DNA from 2 places in the Solibacillus daqui genome. Region 2 is predicted to be linked to the other one. Evidence: riboswitches for the same ligand, from Rfam matches in the RefSeq annotation. Region 2 holds a riboswitch; the other holds the start of a gene.
What was found. Region 2 has a riboswitch for preQ1 ahead of O7776_RS02320 (QueT transporter family protein). Riboswitches for the same ligand answer to the same signal wherever they lie in the genome.

Region 1 (8,011 bases), 310 kb from region 2:
GTTTTTCAATATTCTATGCGCTTTGTTTAGGTGGGTGTTCGCATTTCTTTTCACTTTTTCAACGAACGTGTTGATTCGCCAACATCTCCGGCTATTTTTCTAATCAATAACTTATGCTGACAGTGGCACAAGTTAAAACTACATAATAATAACCGTTATGGTAAAATTATTCATATTAACTAAAACAATTCATGAACCCATCAATCAAGCAGAAAGAAGTGGTACATATGTTACAGGAACAACTAGCCAAAAAAGCTTTAAACTTTGTGTCAATTCCTGATGACTATCAATTACTTGTAGAGGATTTTTCAAACGAACAAGCTAAATTTATGTGGTCGGCAGATGATTTAGCAAAAGGAATTGAAGTGTCACTTGATCAAAACGGAAAATTATTAGATTTAACTCGACCTCCTTCGAATACAGGAACACTCGTGACACCGCAACAGCAGCAAGCCCTTGCAGAAAATTTTCTAATGGAACAGTACGAAGAAGCAATGGATTATTTAACTTTGTCTACTGTCATCGAAAACGAGGATGAAACCACGTTTTTATACGAACAAGTTGTAGGAGGCTACCCTCTTGCAAGCTATTACACAAAAATAACCGTTTCCAAGTACGGTGAAACCATTGATTTTAGTTACGATGGCTACACAGAAACACCACCAAAATTCCCAATACAGCTTGCCGATAAAGAAGCTATTTTGCAACATTTGCACACAGCAAATTGGACACTCACGATGAAGTATTTAGTAAGTGACTATTATTCAGTTCCACAATCCGGCCTGTACCCAATTTATGAGAGTCCGATTGTTTACCAATCATTTAATGCCGAAAATGGGCACCCTTCCTTTGAACACAAACAAGAAGAGCCCGAGTCGTTCATTCCTTTTCCAAAAGTATCCGCATTTGAAAAACGAACAACGATAGAGGAAATCATCGGTGTATCAGACTCTATGATAAAACTACGCGAATTCGAATTAGATGAAAATACACTTGTTATTGTCTGGCGAGAAAAAGACTGGCGAGCACCTGCAGAAAAGACGATGGAAAACTTCCTGCTTGAACGTATGGAGCATACGGTAAAAGCGAAGATTGATAAGCATTCGAGGAAGTTAAAGGAATTCATGTGGTTTAAAGAGCGTACAGGCGAACTCGATCTTTCGTTTGAAGCCTGCCGTGACATTGCTTGTGCAGTTATTGCAACGTATTTTGAAGAATATGTTCCTTATTTACAATTACAAATTGAAAAAAACGCCTTCAATGAAGCAAACCGCGCATTTTTCACTTTCCCGCTGCACGTAGCTCCAGACTTACAAATAGAGGGGGAACGTTTTTACATTGGCATAAACAAAACAACGGGATTCGTGGATATCTTATGGTCCCCTCGTATGGACCTAGCGCTTCTTCAATCCTATGAAGCCCAAACTATCCAACCATTAAAAGACGTCATGCCAGCCTTAAAAGAAATCGATACCTTTTTACAATGGTCTAGGCAGTATGATGAAAATAAAAACGATGAAGTATTACAATATAAATTAGGACACGCACAAACGAAACAGCAGATTGTCGGTATAGATGCTATAACTGGACAACTTATCGTCAGTAAACTTTAGCTTGGAGGAACTCAGGCTAAGGACGCCGCGTCGTGCGGCAACACCTGAGTGACCAACATCGTGTTGGCACAAGCCCTAGTGGATGTCACAGATTTTTTAGGGGAGTTTTTCGAGTGAACTCGAAAAAAATCTGGACGCAATTACGCAGAGGCGTAATTGATAGAATGAAAAATAGAACCGCACTTACTTGTAATATGGTTCTGCGTTACAAATAAGTGCGGTTTATTTTTAATATAGATACTATTTTTTCTCTACCAAATAGTTTTAACTAGGAAAATCAAATGCGTCATACCTAAATGGCAAATCTTCTTGCTTATACGCTAGATAGACGCTTTTCCTTTATTGCCAATCCTTGTTTTAAAATCAAAGCACCTAGCAATTGAATGACTGTCTTCACAATTACTTGACCCACAATAGCGGCTGGTACAGCTTCCCATGGTATGAATCCTGCCCCAAGTGGGCTCAATCCAACGATGACAAAAATAACAGAATCAAGAAGACCGCCAACAATACCGCTATAGAAAACTCTCCAAGCCATTGGTAGCTTCAAGCGTGTATAGATTTCTGTATCGGCTGATTCAGCAATGACAAATGATATCGCAGATGCTGCAACAATCATTAAAGTATCTCCTAGTGAAAATGAAACCGCTCCAGATAAAAGTAACGCTATGAATATAAAGATATATGTTTTTGCTCGACCATGCTTATTTTGCACAAGATCTCGAAAAATGAAGGTTGCTCCAACAAAAAGTGTCCCCATAGGAACGATAAACATTCCAAACTCTAACGGTGCAAATCTTGCGGTTACCACGTTTGCAATAACAATCGATAATAAATAAAATAATACTCTCATAATTTCTCTCCTTTAAATACCACTAACTCTGTAAAAGCTTGGAAATATTTAACTATTCTTTTCGTAAAATTCACTCTTAGCGTTTATAAAGTCCTCAAGCCCTTTTTTCCGTAATTTACAAGCCGGACATTCACCACAACCGTCTGCGATTATACCGTTATAGCAAGTTAGTGTTCTTTCTCTCACATACTCAAATACGCCAAGTTGATCTGCTAGCTCCCATGTTTGTGCTTTGTTGATCCACATTAATGGTGTATGAATGACAAAGGAACAATCCATCGATAAATTTAATGTTACATTCAATGATTTGATAAAAATGTCGCGACAATCGGGATAGCCGCTAAAATCGGTTTCACAAACGCCTGTCACTATATGCTTTGCTCCTATTTGACTTGCTAAAACACCAGCAAATGAAAGAAAAAGCAGATTACGCCCAGGTACAAAAGTCGAAGGTAGTCCATCACTATCTTCTTCAACCATTATTTCTTCACGTGTCAATGCATTCGAAGTAAGCTGATTCAGCAGGGACATGTTAAGAATATGGTGATTGATACCATGCTCATTTGCGATTTCTTTAGCACATTCAATTTCAAGACGATGCTTTTGACCATAATCAAAGGTCACAACCTCAACTTGCGCAAAACGCTCAATTGCCCAAAATAAACAAGTGGTGCTGTCTTGCCCCCCACTAAATACAACAAGTGCTTTATCCTGAATCATATAAAAAACTCCTTAATCTCGAAAAAACAGCACTCTAAGAGATGTGCTGTTTTCATCTTAGTTTTTTTAAGAGGGTCGCTAACAACCTCTTCCTTACCAACAAGGACTTATTCAATTTATCTCGCATTACCGAGCAAATACCTGTTATCGATTATCAATTTTTTCCGGGTTTAAATCATGATTCATTAAACGGTAGTTTGCAATTTCTTCGTATTTCGTTTCTGGTCTTCCATAGTTGCACCATGGATCAATCGAGATACCTCCACGTGGCGTGAATTTGCCCCAAACCTCAATATATCTTGGATCTAGTAGCTTGATTAAATCATTCATAATAATATTCACGCAATCTTCATGAAAATCACCATGGTTTCTAAAGCTAAATAAGTAAAGCTTTAATGATTTACTTTCAACTAGCTTTTTCTCTGGAATGTATGAAATATAAATTGTTGCAAAGTCTGGTTGTCCTGTAATTGGGCATAAACTCGTAAACTCCGGACAATTAAATTTCACGAAATAATCACGATTTGAATGCAGACTTTCTACTGACTCTAATACCTCTGGTGCATAGTCCGTTGCATATTGTGTATTCTGATTCCCTAATAGTGTTAAATCATTTAATCCTTCAGTGGGCTTGCGGCCAGTCATAAAAAAACCTCCTTGAAAAGTAATACCGAATCTTTTCAAGGAGAGGCGCTGTCATTTTCTATACAACTTACAGGATTGAATCAAAAAAAGCCATGTCCAATTATGGACATGGCGTATTTGTCATGTATCCATAGTTTTTTATAGAGGGTATCAGCTATGAACCTCTCCTGAGAATTTTCAGGTATTTTATCTAAAAAGACAATACACTACATGAAGATAGATGTCAATTCCCACTATTAATGAATTACTCACTTACAATAATCGAACTTACTTACGATAAGGTTCTCCGTAATGGTCCTAAATGAGGTTCTTTAGAGTTCTTAACATCTAATTATGTCCCTTATTAGAAGACTTCTCATGTTGAAGCAGCCACTCTTTTCTCCACAGACCTCCTGCATAACCAGTTAATTTCCCGTTAGAGCCGATTACTCTGTGGCAAGGAATGACAATGCTTAACTTGTTCTTCCCATTTGCATTTCCAACTGCTCTGATGGCTTTTTCATTCCTGAGAGAAACAGCAATATCCTTATAGGAGCCCGTTTTTGCATAGGGAACCTCTGTTAAAGCTTCCCATACTTTTTTCTGAAAGTCTGTCCCTATTAATAGATACGGAAACGAAAACTCACGCCGATCACCTTTAAAATATTCGTCAAGTTGGTTATAGCATTCTTCTAAAACTGGAGGAGTTTCAGCAAGTAAAAGGTTCACCTTTTTTTCCTTTTCAGAAAATAAAATCGAACTGATTGTCTCATTATTGCCGATTATTTCTATTACGCCAATTGGTGATTCATAATCTAATTTATGGATTTTCTTCATATAAAGACCTCCAAAGATAAAAGGTTGCATATGCCTGCCAACCTTCCCAATCTACTGCATATTCCCTTATTTCCTCCATTGTTGGTTTCCTTTCAAGACCCAATAAAATCTTTAAGGCATTTTGAAGGCCAACATCGGCAACTGGAAAGGAAGATGTATCGTGTAGGGTTTTCATCATTACATAATCTGCTGTCCATGCTCCGATACCTCTGTACATCATTAGGGATTTTTTTACTTTCTGATTATCTTTTTTCTCAAGCAATAATTCTTTTGTCAATTTCCCCTCTGACATAGCTTCGGCAATGCCAATAATATATTCAGCCTTCCTAATCGTAAATTGTAGATCCCTCAAATCATCCACATATATCGATGCTATTTTTTCAAATGATGGGAATAGCCAAAACGTTTCTCCTTCGAAAGTTAAACTTTCACCATACTGTTCAACGAAGCGTCTCTTTAATGTATACGCAAATGTTAAATTAATTTGCTGTCCCATAATCGCCCATACTAACGCCTCAAATAAATCAGAAATACACATAATCCGTAATCCATAATATTTATGAGCAAGTTTCTTTAAGACTTTATCTCGATCAGCCAATTGATAAAATCCCGCTAATTCTTGATCCAAATCAAACCATTCCCAAATATACTCTGCCACTTTTTTGCGTGAGTCTATCGATGGAGGGCTCATGGGGAATTCAACATTTATAGAATGATTGATAGATTCAATTTTACATAAAACCAAAGATTCATTAATTTTTATTAGTTTATATAAAGACTGCTCTTTAATCTGATGCATTATTTCCTGACTGGATCTGCCCAGGAAAACTAAACACTCCTCAAAATTAAATGCCTTTGGAGGATATATTTCTATAAAAGATTCATGATCAATCCAATTCATTCAAAAGTCCTTTCGATATTTACTGGGTGAACAATTTTTTAAGTTTCGAAATACTTTGTAAAAATTAGAAGTGCTCTGGAATCCTACTTCATAGCAAATCTCAAGGTTCGTTAAAGTTGTGCATTTTAGAAGGTGGGCTGCTTTGTCGATACGAATTTTTTCTAAATAAGTACGTGGAGTCTCAGATGTTTCCTGTTTAAATAAGCGCTCCAAATAAAAAGGACTAACACCTACATGATCCGCTATATCTTTTAATACCAAATTTTTCTTATAATGATTCACTAGAAAAGTTATAATATTTCTGACAAGCTCAATATGCGGAGAGTGCTCAACTTCTGGCTGACATCTCTTACAAGGACGATAACCAGCTTTTTCAACTTCATTCATGTCATGGTAAAACTCAACATTCATTTTTTTAGGTTTTCTTGATCTGCAGGATGGGCGACAGTATATTTTAGTTGTTTTAACTGCAGTAAAAAATAGCCCATCATATTTTTTATCACACGCGATGATTTTCTCCCACATCTCTTCAAATGAAAGATTAACATTAGTCGTCATGTAAACCACTCTCCATTCACATTAGTGCTCGTTTTCATAAAGAAGGGAAGTATCTTTATATCTCAATAATTGGCCAACTTTCTTATCTAAATAAGCAAATATATTATCGGATAGGGCATTTCCAAAACTGAATCTTCCTACACCTAATTCTTTGAGCTTATTACAACTTGTTAGTCCAGGTAAAGATAATATATTTAGGGGTGCACTTATATTCGTGGTAATTTCTTTAATCTCACCATCCCCTTTTAAGCCGGGAACAAAAATCCCACTAGCACCACTCTCAACATACGCTTTTGCTCGTTCTATTGTTTCCATCAAAGGATTTTGCCTTTGAAAATAAGTATCTGTTCTGGCATTAATATAAAAATCTTTATAACCATTCTGGTCTAACGCTGTTCTTATTTTCTCTAGAAGATTACAATGGTGTGAAATCTCTCTTAAACCATTTGATTTTTTCAATGAATCTTCAATATTGATACCCGCTACTCCTACATCTGCCGTCCTTAAAACATTATCTATAATTGTCTCAGTGTCTTCGCTGTATCCAGCCTCAATATCAGCGGAAACTGGAATTTTAACGTTCTCTGCTATTGTTTTTATTATTCCTAAGTGTCTATCAAAATCAATTAATTCTCCATCTTTATACCCTAGAGAGTTAGCAATTCCCCAACTTGTAGTACCAATAGCTTTGAATCCTGCTTTTTCAAGCGTTAAGGCAGAAAACAAATCCCACGCGTTTCCTAAAAATAATAGATCCTCTGAAAAATGTAGCTCATTGAATTCCTGAATCTTATTCATCTTTTCTCCCTCCAAATACTTTGCTGGAGCCATTTTAACAAGTAATCTACCTTAATTTCGTCCTCATTCTTGCTTTTATGGTCTGCCTATAAGAAAAAAAGTGAAGCAATATTTGCTCCACTTCTAGGCTCTATTATAAAAATCGCATTTACTTATGGTACGGCTCTCCGTTGCTAGTGTAAGTGCGGTTTTATTACGTATATTACTCAATAAGACAAATTACAATTTAATTATTTATATTCGAAATTTCAAAAGGAATTAAATTTTCAATTCGTCTCCACGTACGGCAGACACTCTTTTCCTTGCCTAATGGTTGCTGTACCATTCGTTGTTTTATAAGGCGGTGTTTCCGGCAAAACGTTCATGACCAAGAGCCGGATTGAATAATCTTTATAAAATATTTCATCAAATGAAGGGGTTATGTGTGGATCCGTATTTTCAAATATCTTTTTTTGTAATTCTTCTATGTCTACATCAAATGGAATCCCTATTAAAACATTGTCTATTCCCTGAATTTTGTCGGCCACGCCGAAAACAACGCTGCCACCGCCGCCATTTGCCATACAAACAGCGTATTTAATCATTTTATTGACGTTTTCCTCCACAGCACTAAAATTCCATTGCTTAAAGTCTAGGTCCTGTGCCTCAAAATCATCTGCAATATGATGATCCAATTGCTGAATGATCTCCATGATTTCTCTTTTATTCTTCATAAGAATATCCTCCTTTCCAGCAAAATCGATCTATATACCTTGTAAATACGTTAACCAATGCTTATAAAAAAAAGGCAGTCCCTTATTACAAATACACTTGTAGGAACTACCTCTTATTATATTTATATGTTTGTTTCGTCATGGCTGTTTATAAAGCTTTTTGAAATTGCACGTTGGCTTCATTATAAATTTTTCAACACATGCAATTCCCAACTTTTTCAAAACCTACGCCTACATTTGTTTTACTAGTTATCTAATTCTATATCAACATTTCAATTAGATACATCTTGAAGGACAAATAAGTATATCCGTCGAAGTAATTTGCAATGCAGTTCAAACTGGGCTACGTTAATCCAACTAAAGGGTTGTGAGATTATAATGAACTTGACTGAAA
Region 2 (8,011 bases):
CCGTCATATCGTCAGCTAAAGATTTTAAAATTATCCTAGTAATGCGCGGTCAGAGTTCATTTTTTCTCCGCGGATACTCTCGAACTCTGCCATTAAATCTGGAATTGTTAAATGTGGCTTACGGTCTTCTTCTACTTTTAAAATGATTTGACCTTTGTCCATCATAATTAAACGATTCCCTAAATCTAGTGCTTGCTGCATGTTATGCGTTACCATTAGTGTAGTAAGCTTACTTTCTTCAACAAGCTCTTTTGTTAAGTTTGTAATTAGCTCGGCACGTGATGGGTCAAGCGCCGCTGTATGCTCATCTAACAGTAAGATCGATGGCTTTGTAAAGGTTGCCATTAGTAGACTTAATGCTTGGCGTTCCCCACCTGATAGCAATCCGACTTTTGCAGATAAACGATTTTCTAAATTTAAGTGTAGCTTTTCTAATGACGTTTTGAAAAACTCGCGGCGCTTTTTATCAACCCCAAAACGTAAACCACGCTTTGCATTACGCGAATACGCAATCGCTAAGTTTTCTTCAATCGTCATCGTTGGGGCTGTACCGGCCATTGGATCTTGGAATACGCGTCCAATATGCACAGCACGCTTATATTCTGGTAAACGCGTTAAATCATTCCCGTCAATAATAACTGAACCAAAATCCGGTGTAAGTGCACCCGAAATCATGTTCATCATCGTTGATTTACCTGCACCGTTACTGCCAATTATTGTTACGAAATCACCAGGTGCTAAATGTAAATTAATATTGTCTAAGGCAATTTTTTCGTCAGGCGTACCTTCGTTAAATACTTTGTTAATGCCATCTAATTTAAGCAAGGCCCTTCCCTCCCTGCTCTACTTCTATTTTTGCTTTTTGCGCTGCCATACGTTCTTCTAAACGACGTGCTTTACGTTTCTTTTCTTTATATCTGCTAACGATTTGAGGAATAACCAACGCTAAAATGACGATAAATGCCGTAATCAGCTTCATATCCCCCGAATCTAACCACTTTACACGCAATGCTAACGCGTAAATCATACGGTAAATGACCGCACCAGCAATAACTGCAAATGTTACACGTACAATGGATTTTGTACCAAAAATCGCTTCCCCAATAATAACCGAAGCTAAGCCGACAACAATCATCCCAATCCCTAAACCAACGTCCGCAAATTTTGTATATTGTGCAATTAACGCCCCTGATAATGCCACCATACCATTTGATAGCCCTAAACCTAAAATGATTAAAGAATCGGTATTAGCAGAGAAGCTACGAATCATGCGCTTGTTATCCCCTGTGGCACGAATTGCAAGACCTACCTCTGTTTTTAAGAACCAATCCACAATTAATTTAATGATGACTGTCACAAGGATCATTAATATTAAAATACCCCATGTAGATGGAATTGTTTTTGCCCCCATTGATTTCACCATGCTTGATAAGGCACCATCAATGCCAAGTCCCGACCAATAGCTACTGAACATTGAGAAAATTGTATCTGAATTTAACAGTGGAATATTTGGACGTGTTACACCTGAATCTGAACTTAATCCCATAATACGTAGGTTGATAGAATATAACGCAATCATCATTAAAATCCCTGATAATAATGGATTAATTTTTCCTTTCGTGTGTAAAATCCCAGTCATACATCCAGCAATAAATCCAGCAATTGTTGCCACTAATGTTGCAAGTATCGGATTGTAGCCCAGTACGATCATCATCGCGGCTGTTCCTGCACCCGTTACAAAGCTTCCATCAACGGTTAAATCCGGAAAATCTAACACACGGAATGTTAAATACACACCCAGTGCCATAATTGCATAGATGATTCCTTGCTCGACTGAACCAAACAAAGCTATAAACATCTCGAATCATCTCCTAATATTTTCTTTAAATAAGCATTCGCGCTAGGACCCACATGATATGGGTCAGCCAGCCTTCGTCGCAATAAGCAACAACGGCTGACTTCCTCTTCAGGACACAAGCGCGAATGAAAAATTATTGTACTTCTGCTCCCCACTCAGGTTTTACGTCTAAACCTAAGCTGTCAGCAACTGCTTTATTAATTACTAGTTTTAAGTTTGCAGGGTAAGCCGCTGGAATTTCAGCAGGTGACTTACCTTCTAATAAAATTTGTGCTGCCATTTGACCTGCTTCATAACCGATATCGTAGTAGTCGAAGCCATATGCTGCTAAACCACCGCGCTCAACAGAATCTAACTCACCAACGATTAATGGTAATGTGTTTGCGTTTGCTACATCTATTACAGATTCTAATGCAGAAACAACTGTGTTATCTGTAACTACGTAGAATGCGTCTACTTTACCGATTAATGATTCAGCTGCTTGCTTCACTTCTGAAGAAGCTGATACTGCTGCATCCACGATTGTTACGCCTTCTTTTGCAGCTAATTCTTTTACCGCTGAGATTTGTGCTACTGAGTTTTGCTCACCAGCGTTGTAAATCATCCCAACATTTTTCGCACCTAATTCTTTTAAGAATGCCACTGTTTTTGGCATTGTTTCTGGGTGTAAATCGATTGTACCTGTAACGTTTGCACCTGGTTTCTCCATAGAAGCGATTAACTCTGCCCCTACTGCATCTGTTACCGAAGTAAAGATAATTGGAATGTCAGCTGTTGCACTTTTTGCAGCCTGTGCTGATGGTGTTGAGTTAGCAAAAATTAAATCTACGTTTTCACTTACAAGTTGTTGTGCAATCGTCATATTTGCACTGTTATCACCGTTTGCTGATTTATCAACATACTCCGCTTTAATACCGGCATCTTCAATTGCCTTTTTAAAACCCTCTGTAGCTGCATCTAAAGATGGATGCTCTACGATTTGAGTTGTACCGATTTTAAATGTTTTTGTTTCTTCTGTTCCTCCAGCACCGCTATTTGCTGTGTCGTTTGAAGCGTTATCTTTTTCTTCTCCTCCACACGCTGCTAATACAAACAGAAGCCCGAATAATACGAATGATAGCTTCAGTAAATTGCGTTTCATTATGAATAATCCCCCTATTTTTTCTCTGTCGATTTAAAGCGTCATACTTCATTTGGATAAAGTCTGAATTAAAAATATATTACCCCTTCGTTTTCAGATAGTCAATAACATTTAGAATGTTCTGAATTCAATATTTAGAATTTAGTAGTGAATTTGAAGAAAATCCGGCGTACTTTCAAAATTAATCTGTTATTTGTCAATCCCATGAACAAAAAAACGAATGAACGGATTTTACGCTCATTCGCTGAACATGTTATTTCAATCCGTTATGCATGAATACTTTCATTTCTTTACTTAAGCTGCTTAATCCATCGATGATTTCACTAAACTCTTGAAATCATTGTGCTATCTAATTGTAAAAAAATTTCTACTATTTATATTTTAAGCTGCTTTATTTACATTCGCATGCAATATTGCTATGATTGCAGTTGCTTCGCGTGGTTCGTAACCATCCCACGTAAAAAAACTAGGAGGAAATGAATATGAAAGTCAAATTTTTAGCGACGACTGGTATTATTGCGGCGCTTTATATTGCTGTTACAATGCTTGTTGCACCATTCGGATTTACGGAGGTACAATTTCGTGTTTCTGAAATGTTTAACCATTTAGTGGCATTTAACCCACGCTTTGCAGGTGGTATTATATTAGGCGTATTCATTTCGAATATGTTCTCACCGCTGGGCTGGTATGACTTGGTGTTTGGGGTAATCCATTCTATTGTCACAATCAGTATCTTTATTTTTATCTGCAAATTTGTGAAAAACATTGTCGCACGTCTGATTATTAACTCATTGTTATTTACCTTTACGATGTTCATCATTGCGTTTGAGTTAAACTTAGCATTAGAGTTGCCATTTTTATGGACTTGGCTAACAGTTGCTGTAGGTGAATTTGTCGTATTAATTGTCGGCGCGCCGATCATGTACACATTAAATAAACGTCTTGATTTTAAAAAGTTAATTTAACATGATTGATTATGCCTCTGCGTAATTTTGTGACAACTTTTTCGTTTTGCCAGCTAGTTTTTGCTTGCTGGTTTTTTATTTCCGCATTTTTATAATTGTTTGACTTTTAAATTTTCGATGTTAGAATAAGTTTATTCTATTTTGATATCCACGGTAGCAGGTTGTGAGAGCATGACCACCGTTTTAGTTAAGTTAAGTTGAGTTGAGTAAATTGTCGAGTAAGAAGAGTAATATTGATACTTTCGCTAAGAGAGCGCATGGTTGGTGGAAATGCGTCGAAAGTACAATATGAATGGGCCTTATGAAAGCTGCTGGCATGAGTCAGCGGACGGTTCCCTGCCGTTATCAGGTAGAGTGGAAGTAATTTTTCTTTACTTCAATCGAGGTGGCAACGCGGTCTTATATCGTCCTCAGCAAAAGTGATTCTTTTGCTGGGGACTTTTTTTATTTCATTTAGAAGGAGTGTATACAGATGTCCATTAAACAGCGTTTTCGCACGTCAATGAAAAAAGTAAACGGTGATTTGTTAACACCGATTTCGATTTTTCAACGTTTGCAAGGTGAACGAAAATTTTTATTAGAGAGTTCAATGAAATATGAGGGTCACGGGCGCTACTCGTTTATTGGCGTCAATCCTCGAAAAACATATCGCGGCGAGCAGGAACAATTAATCGATCTATCACATTTAACAAATAAACAATATACGTATGAAGGCGAACTTATTGCCTTATTAAAACAAGTGATGCCCCGTGTTTCGTCACATACGGAATATCCGTTCACAGGTGGGGGTATTGGTTATATTGAAGCTTTGCCTGACCGATTACCTAAATTACAGTTTCATGTCTATGATACGCTCGTAATTTTCGACCATTTAACAGATGAAATTGCCGTGTTCCATACAAATATTGAAGCTGAGCAAGTAGAGCCAAATATCGATGCTATTATCGACAAGTTATTTGCCAATCCAATAGCGGAGGAAACGTCGTACACCCTTCATACCATTGAACCTCAAGTAGATGGCCAATACACTGCACAATTTTCAGGCGATGCTTTTGCACTTTATCGTAAACTACGTATCGAGCACGCCGCACCTTATATGTACTACATGGAATTCGATGATTGCACGGTTGTTGGTACATCCGATCATAACTATTTGCAAGTACGTGATGGCACACTTTCTGCAACAAATGAAGCGCCATCAATCGAGCGTTTTTGCCAAAGCTCGAATTATACAACAAACGATGTACAAAACGGTGAACTCAATCCAACATTCCATGCGATTGATGTCGTAAAAGCATTGAAGCCTGCACAGGGGTTAATTGGCTATATTGGCTTTAACGGTCAAGTGGATTTCACAACACCTGAAAATGCGATTACCATTACTGGCGATACCGCACAAATTCGAACAGATTCAACTACAGGCGTACCATTTGCGACGCTTTTGAAAGGATGATTTCACAATGTCATTAATTCCATATATTGAACAAATTTCGCGGCAGGAGCATTTAGTTTTTGAGGAAATGCTGCAGGCCTCGCAAATGATATTTAATGAACAAACACCAAAGGAGCAAATTGCCTCGTTTTTATTAGCAATGAATGACAAAGGCGTAACCGCACATGAAGTGGCTGGATTAGCACATGTGATGAAATCCCATGCCGTTGCAGTTGATACACCCGAAGGCATTTATATCGACAACTGCGGTACAGGCGGTGATGGATTGCAAAGCTTCAATATTAGTACAACATCTGCATTCGTCTTAGCCGGTGGTGGCATTTTAGTCGCAAAGCATGGTAATCGTAAAATCTCAAGTGCCTCTGGTAGCTCTGATGTATTAGAGGCACTAGGCATCACACTCCTACCCAATACTGCGCAAACAACTGAACTTTTAAAATTACATGGAATCGCCTTCTTACACGCACCAAATATGCACCCAAAATTAAAGCGTATTGGTGAAGTTCGCCAAGCACTTGGAAAGCCAACGATTTTCAACTTAGTTGGCCCATTAACAAATCCAGTGCCATTAAAAACGCAATTTGTCGGTATTAATCGTCCAAACTTTACTACCGATTATGCGGAAGTGCTGCACATGCTCGGACGTGAACGCGCGATTGTTGTATCTGGCTCACAAGGCATGGATGAAGCGTCACTTGATGGCGAAAATACATTTGTCTTGCTCGATCAAGGCGATATTATTCCCTTTAAATTACGTGCAGAAGATGTTGGGTTAACACGGCAGCCACTTTCGGCCATTCGTGGAGGTACGCCAGCTGAAAACGCTGAAATTATGCGAGACCTCTTAAAAGGAAAGCGCAGCGTTTATTTCGATACGGTTGTGCTAAATGCCGGCATTGGCTTTTTCGCATATGGCTTAGCTGACACAATGAAAGAAGGCATCGACATGGCAAAGGACAGCATCTTATCGGGCCGTGCACTTGAAAAACTTGAAAATATCGTTGCTTATAGTAAGCAAGTCGCTCAGGAGGAATCAGCAAAATGACGATTTTAGATACAATTATTGAGCAAAAAAAATCAGAATTACCTGGGTTACTTGCACAAGACCCAAGCTTTCCAGCAGTTACAAAAGTACGCCCTTCTCTCTACGAAACATTAATGACGAGTAACACCCTACAAGTCATTTCCGAAATGAAGCGTGCCTCTCCTTCCAAAGGAGATATCGCCACACATATTGATCCTGTTGAACAAGCAACACAATATGAGGCTGCAGGAGCTGCCTGTATTTCGGTCTTAACGGAGCAAGCCTTTTTTAAAGGTAGCTTCAATGATTTAAACGCCGTTGCACAAGCAGTTACCATCCCTGTTTTATGTAAGGACTTCATCATCCATGACGTGCAAATCGATTATGCAAAAGCGGCAGGCGCTTCGGTCATTTTACTTATCGTTTCGGCATTAACTGACACACAGCTACAAGCACTTTATACGTACGCAACGAACCTAGATTTAGAAGTACTTGTTGAAGTGCATGATATAGAAGAATTACAACGTGCCGGGAACATCGGAGCAAAAATTATCGGTGTAAACAATCGAAATTTGAAGACATTTGATGTTTCTTTGACGAAAACACGCGAAATTGCTCAGCACCTTCCATCGTCAAAAATTGCCTTTATTAGCGAAAGCGGTATTTGGAATCGTGACGATGCTGCGTATGTTGCCAATGCTGGCGCTAAAGGTGTGTTAGTTGGCGAATCGCTCATGCGTAGCGGTGATGTACAAGCGGCTTTGCAAGCACTACAAATCGAACTTTCAACAAAGGTTGGCGAATAAAACATGACTAAAGTAAAAATTTGCGGTTTAAAAGAAGTGGAACACGTAAAAGCAGCAGTTGAAGCTGGTGCAGATTTTATCGGATTAATGTTTGCACCAAGTAAACGCCGAATTACGGTAGAACAAGCAGTAGAGCTTACTGCGCATATCCCGTCAGATGTTAAAAAAGTCGGAGTATTTGTAAACGAAGATTCTGAAACAGTTAAGGAAATCGCCGCTCAAGTTGGACTGGACTTTATTCAATATCATGGAGATGAATCGGCCGAACAAATTGCTGCGATTGGACTTCCAGCCATAAAAGCATTCTCGATTCGTACAAAAGCCGATGTAACACGTGCAGCTACTTATAGTATTGATTACTACCTATTTGATGCACCGGGTACAGATTTTCGCGGTGGCAGTGGGGAATCATTCGATTGGACGCTACTAGATGATGTGAATATTCCATTAGACAAAGTCATTTTAGCCGGTGGTTTAACAGAAGAAAATGTCGGCATTGCAACGATGTTAGTCGAACCATTTGCAGTCGATGTATCGAGCGGTGTTGAAATTGATGGACGTAAAGACTCCAAAAAAATAAAAAGCTTTGTGGAACGTGCGAAAGGAGAAATTATTTTATGACAGAAGTAAAAGGACGCTTCGGACAATTCGGTGGTCAATTTGTTCCTGAAACATTAATGACACCACTGGCCGAGCTTGAAGCAGCCTATGAACAGGCAAAAAATGACCCGAAATTTCAAGAAGAACTAGCTTATTATTTAAAA

Region 1: linked by a shared signal. The riboswitch ahead of queF (preQ(1) synthase) and the one ahead of O7776_RS02320 (QueT transporter family protein) in region 2 are both predicted to bind preQ1.

The regions. Positions count from the first base shown of each region.
Region 1 covers NZ_CP114887.1:168,762-176,772, reverse strand. Annotated here, with positions in the region: gene O7776_RS00900 (YcdB/YcdC domain-containing protein) at 228-1,613, shown strand; gene O7776_RS00895 (VUT family protein) at 1,927-2,466, opposite strand; gene queC (7-cyano-7-deazaguanine synthase QueC) at 2,515-3,186, opposite strand; gene queF (preQ(1) synthase) at 3,331-3,831, opposite strand; PreQ1 riboswitch class I at 3,956-4,002, opposite strand; gene O7776_RS00880 (methylated-DNA--[protein]-cysteine S-methyltransferase) at 4,159-4,647, opposite strand; gene O7776_RS00875 (DNA-3-methyladenine glycosylase family protein) at 4,631-5,548, opposite strand; gene O7776_RS00870 (bifunctional transcriptional activator/DNA repair enzyme AdaA) at 5,549-6,106, opposite strand; gene O7776_RS00865 (isocitrate lyase/PEP mutase family protein) at 6,128-6,904, opposite strand; gene O7776_RS00860 (ATP-binding protein) at 7,171-7,617, opposite strand; gene O7776_RS00855 (class I SAM-dependent methyltransferase) at 7,996-8,011, shown strand, end outside.
Region 2 covers NZ_CP114887.1:479,498-487,508, reverse strand. Annotated here, with positions in the region: gene O7776_RS02335 (ABC transporter ATP-binding protein) at 31-825, opposite strand; gene O7776_RS02330 (ABC transporter permease) at 818-1,858, opposite strand; gene O7776_RS02325 (ABC transporter substrate-binding protein) at 1,992-2,999, opposite strand; PreQ1 riboswitch class I at 3,431-3,475, shown strand; gene O7776_RS02320 (QueT transporter family protein) at 3,482-3,964, shown strand; T-box leader at 4,170-4,379, shown strand; gene O7776_RS02315 (chorismate-binding protein) at 4,437-5,417, shown strand; gene trpD (anthranilate phosphoribosyltransferase) at 5,425-6,462, shown strand; gene trpC (indole-3-glycerol phosphate synthase TrpC) at 6,459-7,247, shown strand; gene O7776_RS02300 (phosphoribosylanthranilate isomerase) at 7,251-7,868, shown strand; gene trpB (tryptophan synthase subunit beta) at 7,865-8,011, shown strand, end outside.